Regions from separate parts of the Neptunicella sp. genome, predicted to be linked through region 3. Evidence: predicted binding sites of a transcription regulator. Region 3 holds the regulator's gene; each other region holds the start of a gene.

Region 1 (6,030 bases), on a different contig from region 3:
AAATATATGGATGAGCATATATTTCCTGTGCACGGCTCTGCTAAACGTATAAAAGTCTTAGCCGATTCCTTTTTTGATAAATCTAACTTAAACCTGATTTATGCCAATGATGCTAACACCACCGCGAGTCAAACGTTCTTAAGTCAGCAAGCTAACTGTTTATCGATGACAATTTTAGCCTATTCGATGGCCCAATATGCGGGGTTGGACGTGATATTTCAAAAAATTAAAATCCCGGAATACTGGGTTAGACGTGATGGTCACAGCTTATTAAATGGACATATCAATTTGAAAATAAAACCGAAAGAAGATCCTGCTGATCGAGCTGCGTTGACATTTGGCTCTGAGGCTGTCGAAGTGGATTTTAATCGTAATGTGTCAAGTCAACACTTTGCAAAAATCCCCATGAGTAAGGCACAGATTATGGCAATGTTTTATAACAATAAGGGGGCTGATGCATTGATATTGGGCAAGTTGAATCTCGCTTATGCCTACTTTAAACAGGCGTTAACCCTTGATCCTGCTTTTGTTTCGGCATGGGGAAATTTAGGCATTCTATATCGCTATAAGCACCATTTTGACTGGGCAGAAGCGGTCTACTTACATGCACTTAACCTAGATGATGATAATTTGAATAGTTTGGAAAATTTGGCTGTTCTTAAGTCCTTTGAAGGCCAACATCAGCAAGCTGCTGAGCTATATCAAATGCTCGACAATAAAAGACAATCTAATCCCTATTATCATTTTATTTTAGGTGAAGAAGAATACGACAAAGGGCATTGGGATCTGGCCATCGATCACTATAAAAAGGCATTACGAATAAATAGAAAAGTAGATGAATTCTATTTTGGTTTAGCCAAAGCTTATTATCAGTTAGGGGATACCGAGCAAAGTAAAAAATATTTAAAACAGGCTAAACGTAACTCCATTAATGAAACTATGCAGAATCGTTATCAGGGCAAACTAGATTTGCTTAGTCGAAGTTAGAGGAGGGCTTATAAAAATTTTATTGCTGGTCATTGTTTGGTGCATGAATTTTGCTGCAATGGCAAATTGTCAGCAGCCCGTTATTGTCCAAACGGTTGATGGTCAGCAATTATGGCGTGATCTACAAATTCTTTCATCCGATGAAATGCAGGGACGGGAACTCGGGCATAATCAGCGTGCACAGCAGTTTTTGAGCCAGCGTTTTCAGCAAATGGGTCTTAGTCAGTTTCATCTCCAGTATATGCAAATTTTTACCCATGAATATCTTATCGGCAGCGTGCAAGGAGCTAATGTTATCGGTTGGTTAAAGGGGCAGCAGTATCCACAACAATATATTGTGATCAGTGCGCATTATGATCACTTAGGTAAGCAGCGCGGTAAAATTTATAACGGTGCTGATGATAATGCCTCAGGCGTAGCGGGGTTATTGGCACTGGCCAACGGAATACGGGAAAAGCGTTTACGTCATTCGGTTATCTTTTTGGCGACCGATGGTGAAGAAAAAGGCTTTTATGGTGCAACTGCCTTTATCAAATCACCACCAGTAGCGTTAGGTAATATTAAATTGAATGTAAATATGGATATGATTGCTTATCCGGGATCCAAACAGGCTCTCTATTTAGCCGGTGCAAAAGCGTACCCACAATTAGACTCTATTGTTGAATTGAGTCTGGCGCAAGCGGGTGTTTGTCTTAAACGAGGTCATGAAGGGGTGAGCAGAGGATATAATGGTCAGCGGATTAATTGGCGTAAGTCCAGTGATCACCGGGTTTTCGACCAACAGGGTATTCCTTTTTTATACTTTGGTGTCAACGATCATCGCTATTACCATACCGAGCACGATGATATAGACAATATCAATCCTCTGTTTTATCAAGCCGCAGTAGAAACTATTTTAAATACCTTAAAAATATGGGATAGCGCGAATTAAAGTCCGCTTATCTTTCACTAGCACCAGCATGGTGCATTTTACCTAAAATTCTGCTCATTCTGAGTGCAAAATTACCATCCCTAATGGCAATGATTAATTTAAGTTATTGATATTTAAGGTAAAAAATATTGGCATGTTGATTGTAATGGTTTTACGTAGACAGGTGAAAAATATAATAAAACCATATAGGAGCAACAAAGATGAAGTTAATAAGTGCCATCATAAAGCCTTTTAAGCTTGATGATGTACGTGAAGCCATCTCTGAAATCGGCATCGACGGATTGACGGTGACAGAGGTAAAAGGTTTCGGTCGTCAGAAAGGACATACTGAATTGTATCGTGGGGCTGAATATCAGGTGGATTTTCTACCTAAAGTGAAGTTGGATGTGGCAGTGCAAGATGATCAGGTAGATCGCTTGGTTGAAGCCATTATTGGTGCCGCCAAAACCGGAAAAATCGGTGACGGTAAAGTATTTGTTTATGATCTGGAACACGCGGTTCGTATTCGAACTGGTGAAACAGACAACGACGCAATTTAAGGGGAGAGTGCAAAATGGAACCAATCTTTGAATTACAATATGCCCTCGATACCTTTTACTTTTTAGTTTGTGGTGCGTTGGTTATGTGGATGGCAGCGGGTTTTGCCATGCTGGAAGCTGGGTTAGTCCGAGCTAAAAATACAACTGAAATATTAACCAAAAACATCTCGTTATATGCAATCGCTTGTACCATGTATATGATTTGTGGTTACTCCATTATGTATGGCGGTGACGACTTTACCTGGTTCTTAAGTGGAATTATGTCTGACGGTGCGACAGGAGTAGCAGAAGATCCTGCGACTTATGCGCCGGCGGCTGACTTTTACTTCCAGGTTGTATTTGTGGCAACCGCTATGTCAATTGTTTCCGGTGCTGTTGCTGAGCGCATGAAACTATGGGCATTTTTTGCCTTTGCAATCGTGATGACGGCATTTATCTATCCAATGGAAGGTGCCTGGACGTGGGGTGGTGAGTCTGTATTCGGTTTATACACCCTTGGCGACTTAGGTTTCTCTGACTTTGCTGGTTCAGGTATTGTGCATATGGCGGGTGCGTCAGCCGCGTTAGCCGGTGTGCTGCTGCTGGGGGCACGTAAAGGTAAATATACCGCTGATGGTCGAGTAAATGCGATCCCTGGTGCTAACTTACCAATGGCAACATTAGGTACCTTTATTCTGTGGTTAGGATGGTTTGGTTTTAACGGTGGTTCGGTTTTAGCGACTGCAAGCGTAGAAAGCGCCAACTCCGTTGCCGTTGTGTTTATGAACACTAATGCGGCGGCTGCCGGTGGTTTGATTGGTGCTCTGATTGTCGCTCGTTTTATGTTTGGTAAAGCCGATCTGACCATGGCACTTAACGGCGCATTGGCAGGATTAGTGGCTATTACTGCAGAACCATCAACTCCAACACCATTACAAGCTACTTTATTTGGTGTTATCGGTGGTGTGTTAGTGGTCTTCAGTATCCTAGCTTTGGATAAATTGAAAATCGATGATCCAGTAGGCGCTATTTCAGTCCATGGTGTGGTGGGATTATTAGGTCTGTTGTTAGTCCCTGTGACCAATGCTGAAGTTTCTTTTAGTGGTCAAATTATCGGTGCATTGACGATCTTCGTATGGGTCTTTGTTGTCAGCCTGATTGTATGGGCGATTATCAAAGCTGCAATCGGTATCCGTGTCTCAGAAGAAGAAGAATATGAAGGTGTGGATATGAGTGAATGTGGTTTAGAAGCCTATCCTGACTTCACCGTAAAATCATAGTATCAAGTTACACCAACTCCAAGGATGGAGTGCTCCGCAAAGCGTCGGGAACAGGCGCGTGGAGTAAGATACATTAACGTTGTTAAGCCCCGTCTTTGTCGGGGTTTTTTATTGTCAGAAAATGAGTCAGTTCTGTATCCGTTTTTGTCTACTTCGTTCTTATTTTTACCTGGCTGATGTATATTAGCCAGCATCATGGTTAATAAAGGTAAGCGGCAAATGTCACAGCCACAAAAAGGAATCTGTGCCGAACCTAACCTCCACGGGTTATTTTTAATGTTTAATGTGGAGGAGGGCAAAGAAGCCATTATTCGTGAAAAACTGGCAATTATGCTGGAAATTTTTGAACATTATGATGAAGAACACTACGAAGGAATGGTATCCGGAGTGATTGCCGTTGGCAGTAATTATTGGATGGAATTGTTTCCCGGGATCTTGCCTAAACAACTCGCACCATTTCCGGATTTTTCTGAATATGACCGCAGTGCCCCTGTCGTGCCGTTTGATCTGTTTATTCAAATTCGTGCTGATCGGGCAGATATTTGCCATGCCATTGGTATTGAAGTGTGCGCGTTGTTGGAATCTGATGTTGAATTAGTTGAACAGGTTAAGGGGTTTCGTTTTCTGGATGGACGTGATCTGACTGGCTTTGTTGATGCGGCAGATAATCCCAGAGGGATGAAAAAGTTTGATGTTGCGATTGTCGGCGACGAAGATCCGGAGTTTACCGGTGGTAGCTATATTCATGTGCAACGTTATCAACATAATCTGGAAAAGTGGAATCGTCTGCCAGTTGTTGAACAAGAACAAATTATGGGGCGTACTAAAGCTGAAAATATGCCGTTTTCGACTCATAACCAAGCGCCTTTTTCCCATGCTAAAAAAATAACAATGCAAAATGCACAAGGTCAGCCGATTGAATTGTTGTGCCAAAGTATGCCTTATGGTGATATGAAGGTGCAGGGGCTGTACTTTATTGCTTGTGCTAAAAGTCCTCAGCCGTTTACCGACAGATTACGTAATCGAATTGTGGCTGATGAAAATGGTGACTACGACAAGTTATTGGATTTTACCACGGCCGAAACGGGAGGAGCATTCTTCGCTCCTTCAATTAATTTTATAAAACAACAGGCTAAACGATAAATCGACCTTACCGACAAGGAGAATAAAAATAATGAAAAAGACCTTAATTGCACTGTTAATGAGCAGCGTGTGTACAACTGTATTGGCGGGAGTTCCTTCAGAACAAGCGATAAAAATTGCTCGCGACAATATTATTGTTGATACCCATATTGATGTGCCTTACCGGATTAATCATCAATGGGAAGATGTGACCAAGGCCACAGATAAGGGCGACTTTGATTATCCGCGAGCCGTACATGGAGGGTTAAATGCGCCCTTTATGTCGATTTATATTCCAGCCAGTTATGAAAAGTCCGGTGGTGGGGATGAACTGGCGGACAAATTGATAGATAGTGTTGAAGCAATTGTGGGGCGTGCACCAGATAAATTTGCACTGGCCTATTCTACCGCAGATGTAGAGCAGGCGTTTAAAGAACACAAAATTGCCCTACCAATGGGAATGGAAAATGGCACCCCTGTGGGTGGCAGTATGGATAAATTACGTCATTTCTATGAAAGAGGGATCCGCTACATCACATTAGCTCACTCCCAAAGCAATCATATTGCAGATTCATCTTATGATTTACGTCGTCAATGGCATGGATTGAGTCCGTTTGGTAAAGAGCTGGTGGTGGAGATGAACAAGCTAGGAATTATGGTGGATATTTCTCACGTGTCAGATGATGCCTTTTATCAGGCGGTGGAAATTTCCAAAGCTCCAGTGATTGCATCCCACTCTTCTTTACGTCATTTCACTCCCGGGTTTGAGCGAAATATGGATGACGACATGTTAAAGGCATTAGCTAAGAATGGGGGAGTGATCCAGATTAACTTCGGTTCCAGCTTTGTTTCCGGCATTACTCAGCAATGGAGCAATTTACGCAAGGCAGAAATTAAAAAGCTGGGAATTGAGGACGATAAAGACGCTCGTGAAGCGTTTGATGAAAAATTCAAAAGCAGCAATCCCTACCCTTACGCGAGTCTGGATATGGTGTTAGATCATATTGATTACGTCAAAAATTTGGTGGGGATTGATTATGTCGGGATCGGTTCCGATTTTGATGGTGTCGGAGATTCGTTGCCTCGCGATCTTAAGGATGTGTCTTATTATCCTTATTTAATACAGGGGTTACTGGATCGCGGTTATTCCGAGGAAGACATTAAAAAAGTGTTGAATGGCAATTTGATGCGA
Region 2 (6,030 bases), 350 kb from region 3:
AATCTGCTTGTTGTTGGCGATATTGGTTTATCGTAACCAACAAAATAAACGTCGATTAATCCATTTAGCCAATGTGGATGGCCTAACCGGTTTGCTTAATCGACGTAAGGCATTGGAAATGTTGCAATTGCAATTTGATTTAGCCCAACGCCATAAATTTCCATTGTGTGTGGTAATTATTGATTTAGATCTGTTTAAACAGATTAATGATAAATTTGGCCATGCCATAGGTGATAAAGTGCTGCAAGGATTTGGGCAACTATGCTTGGCGACCTTCCGCCATACTGACGTTATAGGCCGCATTGGCGGGGAAGAATTCCTCATCGCCTTGCCGCACACAGAACAGCCTTCAGCAGAAAGTTTGCTGCACAGTTTAAGTCATCAAGTGCAAGCGATGGCAGCAAGTATTGAAGCTGATGGGTTGATGGTGTCTATTTCCTGTGGTTTAGCCATGTATCAAGACCAATCATGTATAGAAGAGTTAATGACACAAGCCGATAACGCACTGTATCAGGCTAAACTACATGGTCGTAATCGAGTGGAAATTTTTATGCCGAATACGAGTCAACATTTATTACCCGTTTAAGTGAGCGTGTTATGGGACAGCAATTCAATCAGATTTCCACTAAATTAACGCAATTCATTCAGGCGCAAAAAATATTTTTTGTGGCGACGGCAACTGCGGATAGCCGGGTCAACCTTTCGCCTAAAGGGATGGACTCATTGCGAGTGCTTAGTCCTAATCGGGTGATATGGTTGAATGTCACCGGTAGTGGCAATGAAACGGCCTGTCATGTGCAGGAAAATCCGCGTATGACCATTATGTTCACCGCTTTTGAAGGAGCGCCGATGATCTTGCGGTTATATGGCCAAGCCCGTGTCATACATCAGCATGATAGTGAGTGGCATGAGTTATTTGGATTATTTCCCGCCATACCTGGCGCCCGCCAGATATTTGATTTGCAGGTGGATCTGGTACAAACCTCCTGTGGTATGGCCGTGCCTTTTTTTGATTATGTGGAAGAACGTGAGCAGCTTAAAGACTGGGCAAACAAGCAGGGTGAGGAGGGGATTAAAAGTTATTGGCAGAAAAAGAACCAGCACAGCATTGATGGCAAACCCACTCATATTTTACATGACAGTGAATAACTTCGGTGGTTTATTTATTTGATTGGGGGAATACCCTAATGGTCGATAGCCCTGATCTCCCCGGTAAAATGTGTGACTGGGAATCTGTCGAAGCGGTTGCAGGTGCCAGACAAACGTTAGCTCACCTCGCGATTACACATACACTTTATGTGGCCTCTGGCGCCCAGGATTCATCTGCTCAGGATATTCAAAAGGCCCTGCAACGAGTCGATATGGCGCAATATATCCGGGGGTACTTTTGCCCAGCCAGTATAGGTATTGCTAAAGGTGCTCCAGCGTTTTTACCCGAGATTATGCGCCGCTTAGGTAAACCCGCCGCACAACTATGTATGGTTGGAGATAGTTGGGATAAAGACATTTTACCCGCGTTGGCCGTCGGTATGCAGACTATATGGTACTGTCCACAAGGTCATTCTGCCCCTATTGATCAAGTCACAACAATTCGCTCATTAACTGAATTGTGTCAGTAATTCTCATCGGTGGTAACAGTCACGCGAGCGTCATTGTGTTACATTAACAGCATACTCATTATTGGATCTCAACATTTTTGCCACACACTGCCGAAGGGTTTATTTTAACTCGCCATCAAGTTGAACGAGCTGGTAAAACACAGCTGGAGTTTTGGTTAACTACCCAAGCCGGGCCGGTAAAACTAGTAACACCCGCGCAAACATTTACGTTTTTTATTCATCAAAGCGATGTGACTAAAGCGCAAGCATTACTTGCCGAGGTTAAAATTCAATGTGAGTTTAAGTCATTAGCCTTAACGACTTTTCATCATCAAGCCGTATCCGGATTATATTTTACCAGTGCCAAATATCTGTTTGCCGCTAAAGATTTGTTAAAAGCGGCAGGCATTACCCGTTATGAAGATGATATTCGTTTAGCCGATCGCTTTTTAATGGAACGCTTTATTTATGGCAGCGCTGCCTTTAGCGGAATTCCATTGCCAGTTAAATCCGCTCAACAGGCATCTGTAACCTACCAGCAGGCGCGCTTAAAACCTTCAACTTATCGTCCCAACTACAAGGTATTATCACTGGACATAGAATGCAGTGAGCAGGGACATTTGTACTCGGTCGGATTAGCAGGCGCGGATTGGCAACAAGTGATTATTATCGGTGATGCCCAAGCTGGTCCTGACTGGATCTGTTGGGTAGCCGATGAATCTGGCTTATTACGTGCCATGATTGATGCAATTCATCACTATGACCCCGATATTATACTTGGCTGGAATGTAGTTAATTTTGATTTCCAGCTTTTGCTCAAACGAGCCCAAGTAAACGGCATCCCTTTAAGTCTTGGTCGAGAGCACAGCATTGCCACCTGGCGAGATGCCAAAAGTGAAACCAATCAGGGGTATATCACCATTCCCGGACGGGTGGTGGTAGATGGTATCGATGCCTTGAAAACCGCGACCTACCAGTTTGACAGTTTTAGTCTTGAGTCTGTGGCGCAAGCTCTGTTAGGCAAGGGCAAAAAGACGGAGGATGTGGATAACCGGCTGGCGCAAATTACGTATGACTTTCAGCATAATAAAGTCAAATTGGCCGAGTATAATTTGCAGGACTGTGTGCTGGTAAACGAAATTTTCGAGCACACAAAGCTATTAGACTTTCTTACTTTGCGTAGTCAATTAACCGGCTTGGAGCTGGACAGAATGGGGGGTTCTGTTGCGGCGTTTACTAATGTGTATTTACCCAAGCTACATCGAGCTGGCTATATTTCGCCTAATCGTCCGGCTAATGGCGGCTTGGCCAGCCCGGGTGGGTATGTGATGGAATCCAGACCGGGTTTATATAAAAATGTACTGGTATTGGATTTTAAAAGTCTATATCCATCAATAATCCGGACGTTCAAAATCGATCCGCTTGGCTTGATCGAAGGTTTAAAATCACCGGACAATGCCATTCCCGGATTCCGCGGGGCGCAATTTAGCCGCGATAAACACTTTTTACCGGATATTATTACCTCATTGTGGCAACAGCGTGATGAAGCCAAACGCAATCATGATGCGGCTCGTTCTCAAGCGATAAAAATATTAATGAATTCATTTTATGGTGTACTTGGTTCTGGCGGCTGCTGTTTTTATGATACGCGTTTAGCCAGTTCTATTACCTTGCGTGGGCATGAGATTATGCAGACCACGGCACAATGGATCCGGGAAGCTGGGCATCAGGTTATTTATGGCGATACCGATTCGACTTTTGTGTGGCTGGAAGGCGATTTGAGCGAGGAACAGGCGCACCAAACCGGCAAGCAATTGCAAACGCAAATCAACCAACAATGGCAACAAAAGATTGCCGACGAGTTTGAGTTGGATTGTGATTTGGAAATTGAATTCGAAACTCATTTTAAACACTTTTTAATGCCCACTATTCGTGGTTCGGAATTGGGCAGTAAAAAACGTTATGCCGGAATTAAAGCGGGAAAACAAGGCGATGAACTGGTGTTTAAAGGGCTCGAAACGGTTCGCTCCGACTGGACAGACATTGCCAAACAATTTCAAACCAGACTCTATGCCATGGTGTTTGCCGGTGAAGATGTTAAAACCTATTTACGAACCATGGTTGACGGGATAAGGGCAGGTCACTATGACGATTCGCTGGTGTATCGAAAACGTCTGCGTCAACGACTGGAAAAGTACGTTAAAAACGTTCCTCCCCATGTTAAAGCCGCCCGACTGGCAGATGAAAAAAATCAACAATTAGGCAAAAGTCTAAAGTATCAGCATAAAGGCTGGGTATCTTATGTTATCACCCTGAATGGCCCTGAACCCCTGGAATACCTTATAAGCCCGATTGATTATGATCACTATATTGACCGGCAAATCCGTCCCATAGCAGAAGGTATTTTGCCTTTTGTTGGCATCGACTTTGAACAACTGACCAGTGATCAGCTGGGGTTATTTTAATTATTGGATTTAATCGTCATGTAGCCATTTATATAAATAATAATTTAAACAATAAAGTGTCAGATAAATTTACAGTTTTATTGATGACTAGCGATATTTTATACTTAACGTTTTGATTATTAACATTTTATTAGTCATGGCATATAAATTGATTGATCCGCTGTAATTCCAACAAAACACCTTCGGGTGGATTCTAGTTGAATAACTACAAAAGGAAATAAGTGGATGAAACAAGTAAATAAAATAGCTATAACGGCGGTTGCTTTAGCAACCATCTTCACCGGCAGTGCTTCAGCAGCCCTAATGTATGATGCTGATGTAACCATGAATGCTATTTTTGGCGGTGGCAATATTAATGGTTCATATACTGTTGATCAGAACAATGGTATTGAACTTGGTTTGCGTGGCAAACTTCGCTTTAATAATGCCGGTTTGCCTGAAAATACTTTTAATAGTAATGGTGATGGGACTTATAGTTTTGATGCTGGTGTTGCGCCAACACAAAGCTCGCCTGTTGCGATATGGAGTTTTGAATGGTCAATTAATACTGATTTTAGTGATCAAGACCAAACAGAGTATGATCTTAATGATTTAGTGTATGAGTTGGCTTTGGATAGTGATGCAAGTTTAGGCACCAACTTTATTGTTTGGGATCCAATTAATGTTTCATTTGCTGATCATGATATTGGTGATAACACTACCGCACAATCTGCAGGAACAAATGCAACAGATGCGGCATCATATGCATTGCTAATCTCGGAAAATAATCTAGCACAAAATTCATGGCAGCCTCATTGGTTTAACGCCGGCTTAGATCCTACCGTTGATGGAACCTATGATATTATTCTATCTGCTTACTCGCGTAATGGCGGGGAAGCACTGGCCAGCACTACTATCCAAATCATTGTTGGTCAAGGCGGTTCTGCTCAGGTGCCAGAACCTGCCTCAATCCTGATGTTTGCAGCGGGTTTGTTGGGCCTAGGCGCGGCAAGACGACGTAAAGCATAATAGCGTTCTGCAAGGAACTATAGTGCAATGATTAGCCGGCTTACTCGCCGGCTTTTTTATCTGTATTAGAATTAATCACCGCATAGGCAGCAAGATCACAGAGTGTTTGATTAGCAATATCTTGGCCTTGGCACTCGAAGCACCATACTCGCTGCTATATCATTTCTTTTTCTGTGACCTCTCATTCCAGCAGTAAATAGGGATCTTGGCGATTGGGATGCAATAGGCTAGTCTTGAAAGCAATCTGAATTAACCGCTCAGATCGTCACGTTTAATAACAATAATAAAACAATAGGGAATGAGCCATGTTTAAACCCGCTATTTCAGTGCTGATTGGTAGTTTGTTGTTCGCTTGTAGTCAGCCAGCGCCAACACCAGCATCGTCCACTACATCAGAATCCGCTACGCCAACGGCATCGACGGTTGATCAAAATGCCCAATTTGATCAGTTTAAAAACCAGTTTTTGCAAGATACCTGGCAAGTTTATCCCGATTATGGGGTCTATGTGGGGTACTACAAATTCGATGATGTATTAACGGTTCCTGATGATGAGCAGCAGCAACAAGAAAACAGCTATCTGCAAAATACACTCGATAGATTAAACCAGTTCGATCTGAACAGATTGTCGCCATCCAACGCAACAGATTATGCGCTGATTAAAAATCAGATTGAAGCCACGATCTGGTATCGGGATACGTTTAAATCGGATCAATGGGATCCATCCAATTATAATGTGGCGGGGGCATTTGGGGTAATCCTTAATACGGACTATAAACCTTTGGATGAGCGTTTAATGTCAGTATTGGCGCGCTTGCAGAAGGTACCCGCTTATTATGCTGCGGCAAAGCAAAATATTACTCAGCCGACGTTGGAGCATACTGATTTAGCCATCCAGCAAAGTAAAGGTGCGTTGGGTATTTTCGAACAATCGATCCCGAACAGTTTGGCGCAATCTACT
Region 3 (6,030 bases):
GTACGACGGACGCCAATACTCATGCCCAGCGTCATGGCTAATGTCATACACATGCCGGGAGTAATGGAAACAAAAAAGAAGGTCGGAATGAACGCGGCGAGTAGGGTTAAATCTGGCATTAAAAGTACATCAGAAGAAAAATGAGGAGCACGTAAGCAGTTTATTCTGCTTCGTTAAATTTTTTGGCAATGAGTTCTTCCACAGCATCCATTGCCGCCGCTGCATCGACCCCTTCACTGATTACGGTGATTTCTTTGCCTTGATGGCTTTCCAGCATCATCAACCCTAATACACTATTGGCTGACGCACTTTTATCTTGTTGCTGGATGGTCACTTGCGCATCAAATTGATTGGCAAGTTTAGCTAATTGAGTGGCCGCGCGGGCATGTAATCCTAATTTATTCTGGATCACCAGAGATTTTTCAATTCGGTTCATTTACAGCATTACCTAATCAAGGAGTGCGATTGAGTTCACGATGACGGATTTGTACATCTGGGTGAGTATTACGGATGTTATTACACAAAGCTTCTGCCACATACACTGAACGGTGTTGGCCACCGGTACAACCAATTGCAATTGTTACGTAACTGCGGTTGTTCCGCTCTAAGTGGGGAAGCCAGGTGGTAATCAAATTTTGTATTTGCCAGATGAATTTAGTCACAATAGGTTGTGCACCAAGAAAATTCTGTACGGCGCTGTCTAATCCGGTCAGGTGTTTCAAATCCGGTTCCCAGTGAGGATTGGGCAAAAAACGTGAGTCGAATACATAATCAGCGTCTTTGGAAATGCCATGTTTAAATCCGAATGACTCAAATACAATGACTAAACGAGAGCTTTTTTTACCCAATATCCTTTCACGGACCAATTCAGCTAGCTGATGCACGGACAGTTCGCCGGTATCCAGATACAAATCAGCACGTTCAATGATGGGAGCCAACAGTTTAGTTTCTGCCATGATGGCTTCACTAAGGGATTTATTATGTCGGGATAAGGGATGTAAACGACGAGTTTCGCTAAAGCGTTTAATTAATACATCGTCACTGGCATCCAGATAGACAATATTCATATCCCAGCTATCGGGCAGATAATTGAGAATTTCGACTAATTCATCGGGATCTTTGGGTAGGTTACGCACATCAATACTGACTGCGACCTGATCATATTCATCCACCACGGTGTGAGTCAGGGTGGGGAGTAAGTTAACCGGCAGATTATCAACACAGTAATAGCCGAGATCTTCCAATACCCTTAACGCAATAGATTTTCCCGAGCCTGAACGTCCGCTGATAATCATCAGCTTCATATTATCGCCTCATAAAGTTCATGATTGCTTTCGGCCTGACGTATTTGTTTGAGAATATCTTTATCGCTTAATTTACCGGCGATGGTAGCCAACGTTTGTAAATGTCCTTGAGCTTGATCCGCGGGTACCAGTAGAGCAAAGAATATATCCACCGGTTTGTTATCAATTGCATCAAAGCTAATTGGTGTTTGGCAAGTAACTAAAATTCCCAGTACTTTATCCAGTTCAGCCAGTCGCCCATGGGGCAGGGCAATGCCATTACCAATACCGGTACTGCCCATTTTCTCTCGGGATAACAGACTTTCGAGTATTTGATCCGAACTCAATTGCGGCAATGCTTGGTGAGCAATATTGCTGATGGTTTCCAAAATACGTTTTTTACTGGAATCTTCGGCTGCACAAACTGTGCAGCCGGGAGTGAGTATATTTTTAATTTCCATTAATTATTACTGCTTTTACTGAGTCATTTAATATGGATTAATGCCGACTGACTTTTTCCTTATGCTTAATCACCTGTCGATCAAGCTTGTCAATTAAATTGTCTATTGCTGCATACATATCATTACGCTCTGAGGTAGCAAAGACTTCAGCACCATGTAGATGTAACGTCGCTTCGGCTTTTTGATTGAGCTTTTCGACGTTAAGTATTACATGGACGTTATTGATATGATCGAAATGTCTTTCCAGTTTGGTAAATTTATTATCTACGTAATCACGTAGTGAGTCTGTAATTTCGACATGGTGGCCAGTCAGGTTGATTTGCATATCGCGACTTCCTTAAATTTGACGTTCAAGCTGCTCCGTTAAAGCAGACTTTTACGTTGGTTAGACGGTGGAATCATTAATGATTCGCGGTATTTTGCAATGGTTCGCCGAGCAACCATAATACCTTGATCGGCCAACAATTGCGCAATCTTACTATCACTCAGAGGTTTACTTTGTGTTTCTGCCGCAACCAGCTTTTTAATTAATGCCCGTATTGCAGTGGACGAACACTCACCGCCATTTTCAGTGGCGACATGGCTGGAGAAGAAATACTTCAGTTCATAAATCCCTCTGGGGGTATGCATATATTTCTGTGTGGTGACACGGGAAATGGTTGATTCATGCATATCCACCATTTCTGCGACATCATTTAACACCATTGGTTTCATCGCTTCAGGACCATATTCAAAAAATCCCTGTTGCTGCTGCACAATACAGTTGGACACTTTGAGCAGAGTTTCGTTGCGACTTTGCAGACTTTTAATAAACCACTTGGCTTCTTGCATGTGTGAGCGAATAAACTGACTGTCGCTGGTATTTTTGACACTGCGACTCATGGCCGCATATTGCTGATTGATATTGAGTTTGGGAAGACTATCGGGATTCAGTTCGACAACCCAGCGGCCATTCTTTTTCATCACCGATACGTCCGGTATCACATATTCTGGCTCAGTGGTAATTAAGGCATTGCCGGGACGTGGATTAAGGGTCTGAATTAATCGTATGGTTTCCCGCAGTTGTTCTTCATTTAGGCGCGCCTTGCGCATCAGAGTGCGATAATCCTTACTGGCCAGTAAATCCATGTATTGGGTAATTAGCAGTTTGGCTTCTTCTAGCCAGGGGGTGTCAGCGGCAAACTGGTTAAGCTGTACCATCAAACATTCGGCCGGTGTTCGTGATCCAACACCAACAGGATCGAACATTTGCACCCGTTTTAATACGCAATTCACTTCGTCAATGTCGACTTCTTCATTATCGAGACTATTCAGAATATCTTCAGTAGACACGGTGAGATAACCGGATTCATCAATAGAATCAATAATGGCAGTGGCAATCGCGATATCTGTTTCACTGAAGTGGGTCAGGCGCATTTGCCATAATAAATGTTCTTGAATGTTGTCGGTGGTTTCACCCTGATAAATTTGTTCATCATCACCACCGCTAATGGGAGCGGCTGGCGCCGAGGATGCACTGTAATATTCATCCCAGGTTGAATCGATAGGTAATTCGTCGGGTAATTCATTTTTCTCTAGAGCATCACCAGACTCAATACTGTCACTGGCTTCATAGTCATTATCTGAATCTTTGTTTTCGTTTTCGGGGAAGTCCTGATTATCTTCTGCTTCCAATAGTGGATTGGCATCCAAGGCTTCCTGAATTTCCTGCTGAAGATCGATGGTCGACAATTGCAACAGCCGGATGGCTTGCTGCAACTGCGGTGTCATGGTCAGTTGTTGGCTAAATTTTAATTGTAATGAGGGCTTCATTTACGTCTTGTCGTGTCCCGTTAATTCAAAAACCAGCTAAGGCTGTTACATTGCTAATGGTTGATGTTTTGTTTGCTAACTATAGCTTGAATTGCTCGCCCAGGTATACATCCCTTACTTGTTGATTACTTAGCACCTGTTCGGCATTGCCTTGGGCAATTAATTCTCCATGACTAACGATATAGGCGGTTTCGCACACATCAAGGGTCTCACGAACATTGTGATCGGTGATTAACACGCCAATCCCCCGGTCTTTGAGGTGATTGATAATTTTCTTTATATCGGTCACAGAAATAGGATCGACGCCCGCAAAGGGTTCGTCAAGCAAAATAAATTCCGGATCGGCAGATAATGCGCGGGCAATTTCTACCCGTCGCCGTTCGCCACCCGACAAACTCATACCAAGACTATTACGAATATGATTAATGTTGAACTCATCCAACAGGGCGTCTGCATGCTCTTCGCGCTCAGCCTTACTCAGATCTTTACGAGTTTCTAGAATCGCCATCAAGTTCTGCCATACCGTCAATTTACGAAAAATCGATGACTCTTGCGGTAAATATCCAATACCTTTGCGGGCACGAACATGCATAGGTTGCAAAGTCAGCTCCTGATCATCAATAAAAATTTGACCTTTATCGATAGGAACCAAGCCGACAATCATATAGAAGGTGGTCGTTTTACCTGCCCCATTTGGCCCTAATAATCCAACAATTTGGCCAGTAGAGACTTGTAAACTCACATCGGTTACCACCTGACGGGATTTGTAGGATTTGGCTAAATGGGTGGCTTTAAGGGTTGCCATCTTATTTTTCCTGTGTGCCGGGTTGATAGATAGTGATCGTGCGTCCATCGTCATCGTTACTGCCGTTGGCACTAAATTGTTCATTTTCCATATCGAACTCAATAAATTCGGCCTTAACCATACTGTTTTGTAAGTGCAGTTCGGCATTGGTGGTAAGCGTTAATACCCGTTCGCCCAGGGTATATTTGATTTCGTTGGCTAAGGCTTTAATCATACTGCCATCATCAGACTTTTGCTGATAGCTGGCGGGATTGCCACGAGCAATAAAAATTTCACTGCCAGGACCATCTTTGGCTATCACATCCACCTCATCGGCATCAATCACCAAACTGCCTTGGGTAATATGTACATTACCACGGTAGAATCCGGATTTTTCGATGCCGTCTGCTTTGTTATTTTCAGATAATATTTCCAGTGGCTGCTTGAAATCAGCCTTATCAGCAAAAGCATGTAGGGGAACCAGCAGTAATGCCAGATAACCCGCTTTAATGGCTAAGGTTGGGTGAAAAAGTCGATTTAGCATGATTAAGTAGCTCAAAAGTTCGTTTATTTAAATTAGCGGTAAAACCAGTGCCTTGAACGACAAAGTTCTTGCCACTAATGGTTACCAACTGATCGGAAGAGAGGGTGTTGTTATTCAGGTCAATTTCAATGAAATCGGTTTTCATGGTTTGAATAAACCCTTCTTTATCGGTGCTTTGTAATACCACATTATCTTCTAAATGCAGTCGATTATCATCGTATAATGTACCTTCCACCGCGCTGACGTGCCAAGGACGCTCCTGTGCCGTGGTAAATATGGTGTATTGAGGTTGCTCAAATAAAGTAAAGCCAAGTAACTGGTAATGTTCCATATGCTCTGCATAAACCTGATGGTGAATTTCACCTTGTTTATCATACAACGTACTTTGCATTTTATTGGCTTGGTAATTGGGGCGCCAGGCTTCTTCGGTTTTATCTGTTGTTTGGGTAGGTGAATCGGTTAGCCAGTCTTCAAAATTAAGCACTAATACCAGTAAAAACAGTAAACATATACTGATCGACACTTTGCTCATGTGCTGCTTCCATGAATGTGATTTAGTTTTTTGTGTGCATGTAAAATTAAATCACAGACTTCGCGTACTGCGCCAAATCCACCGCGCAAGCTGGTAATATAGTCAGCTTGTTGACGAACGTATGGGTGACCATCCGCTACTGAAATGCGTATCCCTGCTTCATCAAACATGCCTAAATCTGGCATATCATCACCCATTGCTGCAATATGGTTGCTGTCCAATTTAAGCTTGTTTGCCAATGTTTGTAACGCGGGGCCTTTGTTTTCTTCACCCTGAATGATGTGCGTCACACCTAAACTGGTCATGCGTTGGGTAACAATATTGGATGAACGTCCAGTAATGACCGCAACTTGAATACCTAATTTTTGAATCGCTTTAACGCCATAGCCATCACGGGTATGAAAGGCTTTTAGTTCTTCACCATCATTACCTAAATAAATGCGCCCATCAGAAAATATGCCATCGACATCGCAAGCCAATAGTTTGATGCGGGCTAATTTAGTGATAAGTCGTGAGTCTATTTCACCGTAAAGCGTTGTGATTAGGGACATAGGTTAGTTACCATCCGATCAGTATTATCTGATAAAGCACAAACAATGCCAGTAACATGCCGC
Region 4 (6,030 bases), on a different contig from region 3:
CATTGTCTACCTTAATATTGTCAAAAGTCACATTCGCTTGTAATTCGCCAGTTCGAACAATCAAAGGGACATTATGTAATAATTTCGGCGAAACTCTAATTGGACCGTCCTGGTTATTCTTTTCTGAAATTTTTTCTTCAACACCACAATCAATAACTACATAGGAGCGATACTCTTTAGGTTGTGCATTAGCTTTACGTCGCATCGAAAATTTTATTGTTTGAGCATTGGCAGGAGATAACAAAAAATTTCGGGGTGAAAAACGCACCCAATTTTCAGCACTGTTACCCGGCATTGCTGCATCGGTTGGCAACACTGACATGTTTCCTAGTGAATCAAATTGATAATATTTAAATTTAAGTGAACAGTCTTGCGGCAAAGTATCACGGTTATAGACGGTAAAGGTGGCGTCACGTTGATCTTGATCCATATAAATACGGAACGCGGATAATCCAATTCCCCAAGTAGGTAGTGACAATAAGAAAACACACGTGAATAACAAACCACCTATACTTTTTTTATATTTCATTTATGACTCCGGTAATCAATAAAAATAAAGCCATACTTGAAGTCAAGTATGGCTTTTGTCTACCTGATAGCAATTACTTTAGTAAGTTACATCAATGGTAAATGCTTCTGTGTAGGTTTGTCCTGCATCAAAATCAATCGCTGCGGTAATCGTTCCGCCCAATGCAATTAACGCCTGACCAGAAACAGGAATACCACTCCCACCTGCATTACCTGTGGTATCACCCGTCGCCGCCAGATTAATCGGTGTCGCAGTATTAACCGGTAAGGCAGTGCAAGCATCACCATCCGAGCCTGCATCATAATCTGCAACACAACCTGCAGGTGCAAATGCAAAGCTGGTACCCGAAACACTGTTAGCCGTTACCGTAACGGCACCTCCAGGTACCCCCGTAATACGATAAAAGCCTGGTGTACCGGTAATTCCCGGGGTACTGCAGCCGTCACCTGATATAGCCCCATAACTGCCACCCGCAGCTAGTGCACCGCCTGTAGCAATCTTCATAGCGATATTACCGGGATAATTAAGTGGAGTAGCATTACCTGTAACAGTCATAATGCATTGAAGGCCTGTGCCTAATAGCATACCGGTACCGAAGTCCATTGGTGTCACTTCGACCAATGTTATTTCCGGAACCGTTGTAAATCCGACATCATAGGTTGTAGATGATGCAGCTACATTCATACTTATTGCACTGACTAATGTGGCACATGGCAATAAGATTTTATTTAAATTTGTAGGTCGCATAGCAACTCTCCTTAATATTCTTAATAAACCACGTCAACGGGAAATGACTCTGAGTAGGCCAAATTGGCAGTCAAATCAGAAGCCCCTATAGTAATCGAACCACCGACACTGAATATCAATTCACCCGCGGTAACGCCTGCATCACCACCATCAGTTGTTGATGCCAAATCATATGACTGTGCAGAAATAGCACCGCTATAAGTCGTACATAGATCACCATCGGCACCATCGTCATAAGTAGCAATGCATCCGGCAGGAGTAAAAGAGAAATCGGTCCCAACAACCCCACCGATCGAAATGCTAACCGACTGACCTTGCAAGCCGGCAATTTTATATAGTCCTGGTGTGCCCGCTCCAACACCATTAACACAGCCAGCTCCGGTTAAATCACCAAAACCGGTGGCAGTGACTGCCACCGCTCTCTTCGTTTGGGTAGCGGTATCTCCTGGAATATCTGCATCCATCGTACAAACACCACCTGCATCAATATATACGTTGGTACCAAAACTCAGGGCTTGTACTTGCGTTAAAACCAAGTCAGGTAGCGTCGTTACTGTAACATTAAAGGATTCTGACGCGGCATTGGCAAGACCAGCTCCTCCCAACAGTAACGCACTGGCAATCAGCGTTTTTCTAACACTTAGTATATGTTGCATCACAACACTCCTAGATTTATCAAAAGGTATGAAGCAGAAATATCGACAGCTAAAAATATATAGTAAGTGATCAACAACATGTCGATATTAAGCTACTTAACGTTTATCGGCATAAGTGACTGAAAATTAATTTTTCTATACTGAATTATCCGTTATTAGTAGCATTCTTATTAGCCAAACATTAAGCAATAAGCAACTATCTGTCAGTATATGCAGATGTAACGATTTACTTAAGACAACTAGCTAACTCACATTTTGCAAGCCAGATTTAGCCTCTCGGAAATCAATCTAACATAGTTTTAACAGAATCAAGCAATATTAATGGCAGTTAGCAACTAGTTAATGCTGCAAACTTTATTCTTTAACTAATTGAATATTATCAATAATCGATTGATTTAGCAGCGCATCAACTATCTGTGCAGGAAGGAAGCCCTGTGCCGAAGCAACAACAGCTTTAGATGAAATACCAACAATCCGGACATTGACTAACATACCGTCTTGCTGTTCAACGAGCGTACCTGTAAGTACATACTTTATGGGTAAATTGGCTTTTAATTCTGAGAAATCACGACTTAATATGAAGTCACCTTGCGGGGTAACACGAATAAAGTCCGTTGCTTTATAATCGACCACCGGAATACCAAATTTATGTACTTCGTGTACAAAACTTTCGGCCAATTGATTACCTACTACATTGCTGGTGGCAAAGTCGCTTTGTAAATTAACGAAGCTAGTAACCGCCATGGGTGTTGACTGATTTACATATTGTAAATTAGCCACTAAGTCCTGCATCATGCCGCGCACGTAATCATTTATATTCTTGGATGACAGTACGGTATTTGAATTGGCTTGAGGATCTTTGGGCATATTGGCCCGTAACTTCTGTTGGTAACGCTGCGTAAAATCTAGACTCGCCTGATAAGGTCTATCAATAGGTTCAGCAGCGGATTCAACTGACGGTTCTACTTGGTTATCACCTTTTTTATCAACCATTACGCCACTGCGATTATGTTTCGCCGTACTGGCTAACTTAGCGTCTCCCTGAAAAGCCGCACAGCCACTTAAGGTGCCAATTAAGAGAAAAGCAATAATTTGAATCTTCATGGTACTGCTCCTAATATTCGCTGCGATAAAGTGAGTTGTCACGACTGATCACCTTGGATTGACTCCACATGGTATTAGTCGGCATATAGTCTGTAGCGGCAGCGATAATACTTTTACTCTTAATATCTATTAATCGAATATTTAACACCAGACTATTCTGTTGCTGGCTATAGGTACCTGTTAAAAAATAATCAGCATTAATTTTCGTATCTAGTTGCTCAAGTTGTCTAGACAACATCTGATCATAGTTTTGCTTGATATTAATGTTCGGCATGGTCTTAAACTCAACTACGGTTAATCCTGCTTGAGCAGACAACGTAGTCAAACTTTCCTGCACCTGTAAACCAAAACTACCTGCATCTGGCAAGTTTTTGCCACTGTTTAACGCGACCGGTAATATTGTTCCCACTGCAACACGCTTTTGAATATCGATGTTATTTGCGGTATCAAACAATTGTTCCGTTAATTGTCGGACGTAATAATGAATAGAATTACTTTGCGGTTGCACCGTTGAGCTATTATTGCTTGTTGTCTTCGGAGTTTGTTCAGCATCAGCAAACATTGGCAGGTTTGCACATCCGGCCAATAAACATCCCCACAAAGATAAAAACAGACACTTTTTCATTATTAATCCATACCAACATTATGAGCTACATATAACGGTTATTGTTACTAGCTAATGGCAGTCACTATTGCAATGTGCTTTGCAATTAGTGCGCCAATCAGTTTATTAAATTGCGTTGATCACCTTACCGCGATACCAACCAATCAACCTTTACATCAATTTATCGATCAAGAAATTAGGCAGTAATTTGCTATTCGAGGCTACAACTTGCTTAGTGGTATAATTGATTAAACGCACATTCACCACCACACCGCGTTCGTTGCGCAGCATGGTTCCCGATAAGATGTAATTAATATCCATATCATCACTGATACTGGTAATATCTCGCGGATGCAAATAACCACTGTGCTTATCCATGTTAAGCATGCCAGTCAAATTATAATCACTGACCGGTAAACCTATTTGCTGCAAATCATTAATAAAAGCTTCGGCTAACTGATCCCCTAAGCGATTACTGCTGTGTTGCGGCGCATCCATATCTACAAACGCAGTCACAACAATAGGGCCGTCAATATCCCGTCCTTGCATATCATTTTGAATATCCGATGCCATTTGCTCAGTGTATTCCGTCAATAATTGAAAATGCACATCGGTATTAAACAAACTAGCCGGCGGTTGGGCGTCAATCGTTTGAGCGGACATATGAGTTGGCATGTCCTGACAAGGATAAAATTCGCCTTGATCATTAGCGCACAAAGGTTCTGGTGATACAGTCGATGAATTATAGGAAGTGAAGTCGAGCACGGAACAGCTCATCAGTATTGTCGATGCCAGCCAAAGGGTGACTAATTTAATGGAGTATGCCATAACGTGATCCGCAAACGATTTTTTAATCAATAACAGCACAAAGCAAATTTTACGCCAATTTAATGCCCCATTTAATTAAAGATAAGTTTTAGCACACATTCTTTCATCGAGATAAAAAAACGCGCCCGTTGGCGCGTTTTGATTTGTTAACAATGATTAATGCTTAGGCATAAACCGGAAAGGTTTTGCACAACGCCAATACTTCAGATTTAACCCGGTCGATAACTGAGTCATCCCCCATATTGTCCAGTACATCAGCAATCCAGCTGGCAACCTGCTTGGCTTGTTCTTCTTTAAAGCCACGACGAGTAATAGCCGGAGAACCAATACGCAATCCACTAGTGACAAACGGAGAACGCGGATCATTAGGTACCGAGTTCTTGTTGACGGTGATATTGGCATTACCCAGCGCTGCGTCAGCATCTTTACCGGTAATATCCTTGCTAATCAAATCGAGCAAGAATAAATGATTGTCGGTTCCACCAGAGACCACATCATAGCCACGCTCCTGTAACACAGACACCATAGCTTTAGCATTGGCAACAACTTGCTGTTGGTAAGCTTTAAATTCTGGCTGCAAAGCTTCTTTGAAGGCAACCGCTTTAGCCGCGATCACATGACACAACGGACCGCCCTGGCTTCCCGGGAACACGGCGCTGTTAAGCTTTTTATAAATATCTTCATCACCACAGGCTGATACAATCAAACCACCGCGTGGTCCCGCTAAGGTTTTATGTGTAGTGGTAGTAACCACATGAGCATGAGGAACCGGGTTTGGATAAACCCCAGCCGCAATCAGACCGGCAACGTGAGCCATGTCGACAAATAAATACGCACCGACTTTATCGGCAATTTCACGGAAACGAGCCCAATCCACAATACCGGAATAAGCCGAAAAGCCACCGATGATCATTTTCGGTTTGTGCTCTAAGGCTAACGCTTCGACTTGATCGTAATCAATCACACCTGTTTCAGGGTGCAAACCATACTGTACCGCATTATAGGTTTTACCCGAGAAATTCACATGCGAACCATGAGTTAAGTGGCCACCGTGTGCCAGACTCATACCCAATACCGTATCGTTGGGCTGTAACAACGCCAGAAATACCGCGTTATTGGCCTGTGAACCAGAATGGGGTTGTACGTTCGCATAATCCGCACCGAACAATTCCTTAGCGCGTTCAATGGCTAATGCTTCAGCGACATCAACATACTCACAACCACCGTAATAGCGTTTGCCCGGATAACCTTCAGCATATTTGTTGGTTAACTGTGTGCCTTGCGCTTCCAATACGCGCGGACTGCAATAGTTTTCAGAGGCAATCAGTTCGATATGCTCTTCCTGACGTTGGGTTTCTTGTTCAATGGCTTGCCATAATTCCGGGTCAAAATCAGCAATATTCATGTCTCTGGATAGCATCGGGCGTCCTCGTTAAAACTAAAATGGAGTAGTAAATTTGGCCGCTATTCTAGACAGAAACGCGATTTGATGCACCCGCTTTGAGCGACTTTCTTATGCGCTTTTTAACCTTTATAGAATATTCAGTGGCAACATAAGACAA

What was found. The regulator sigma-54, encoded in region 3, starts transcription at its own class of promoters, with help from an activator protein. The targets are predictions, from matches to a motif close to GTTGGCACGNNNNTNGNNT.
Region 1: a site for sigma-54 is predicted at 2,046-2,064, ahead of glnK (P-II family nitrogen regulator). Genes of this name have one in related genera too.
Region 2: a site for sigma-54 is predicted at 4,199-4,217, ahead of ACTD55_RS01440 (PEP-CTERM sorting domain-containing protein). Genes of this name have one in related genera too.
Region 4: a site for sigma-54 is predicted at 3,741-3,759, ahead of ACTD55_RS06280 (FlgO family outer membrane protein). Genes of this name have one in related genera too.

Annotation. Positions count from the first base shown of each region.
Region 1 is NZ_JBLWWF010000003.1:149,444-155,473, forward strand. It holds gene ACTD55_RS03380 (tetratricopeptide repeat protein) at 1-987, shown strand, start outside; gene ACTD55_RS03385 (M20/M25/M40 family metallo-hydrolase) at 1,046-1,918, shown strand; gene glnK (P-II family nitrogen regulator) at 2,119-2,457, shown strand; gene ACTD55_RS03395 (ammonium transporter) at 2,472-3,716, shown strand; gene ACTD55_RS03400 (Dyp-type peroxidase) at 3,936-4,859, shown strand; gene ACTD55_RS03405 (dipeptidase) at 4,891-6,030, shown strand, end outside.
Region 2 is NZ_JBLWWF010000001.1:357,001-363,030, forward strand. It holds gene ACTD55_RS01420 (diguanylate cyclase) at 1-586, shown strand, start outside; gene ACTD55_RS01425 (pyridoxamine 5'-phosphate oxidase family protein) at 598-1,149, shown strand; gene ACTD55_RS01430 (HAD family hydrolase) at 1,188-1,619, shown strand; gene ACTD55_RS01435 (DNA polymerase II) at 1,697-4,063, shown strand; gene ACTD55_RS01440 (PEP-CTERM sorting domain-containing protein) at 4,289-5,071, shown strand; partial or broken gene ACTD55_RS01445 (DUF885 family protein) at 5,377-6,030, shown strand, end outside.
Region 3 is NZ_JBLWWF010000001.1:7,785-13,814, forward strand. It holds gene ACTD55_RS00040 (LysE family translocator) at 1-119, opposite strand, end outside; gene ACTD55_RS00045 (HPr family phosphocarrier protein) at 161-436, opposite strand; gene rapZ (RNase adapter RapZ) at 453-1,304, opposite strand; gene ptsN (PTS IIA-like nitrogen regulatory protein PtsN) at 1,301-1,744, opposite strand; gene hpf (ribosome hibernation promoting factor) at 1,782-2,069, opposite strand; gene ACTD55_RS00065 (RNA polymerase factor sigma-54) at 2,108-3,556, opposite strand; gene lptB (LPS export ABC transporter ATP-binding protein) at 3,636-4,361, opposite strand; gene lptA (lipopolysaccharide transport periplasmic protein LptA) at 4,363-4,884, opposite strand; gene lptC (LPS export ABC transporter periplasmic protein LptC) at 4,847-5,416, opposite strand; gene kdsC (3-deoxy-manno-octulosonate-8-phosphatase KdsC) at 5,413-5,967, opposite strand; gene ACTD55_RS00090 (calcium/sodium antiporter) at 5,975-6,030, opposite strand, start outside.
Region 4 is NZ_JBLWWF010000006.1:42,107-48,136, forward strand. It holds gene ACTD55_RS06260 (hypothetical protein) at 1-529, opposite strand, end outside; gene ACTD55_RS06265 (hypothetical protein) at 608-1,276, opposite strand; gene ACTD55_RS06270 (hypothetical protein) at 1,297-1,932, opposite strand; gene ACTD55_RS06275 (FlgO family outer membrane protein) at 2,287-3,036, opposite strand; gene ACTD55_RS06280 (FlgO family outer membrane protein) at 3,047-3,661, opposite strand; gene ACTD55_RS06285 (FlgO family outer membrane protein) at 3,812-4,468, opposite strand; gene glyA (serine hydroxymethyltransferase) at 4,632-5,888, opposite strand.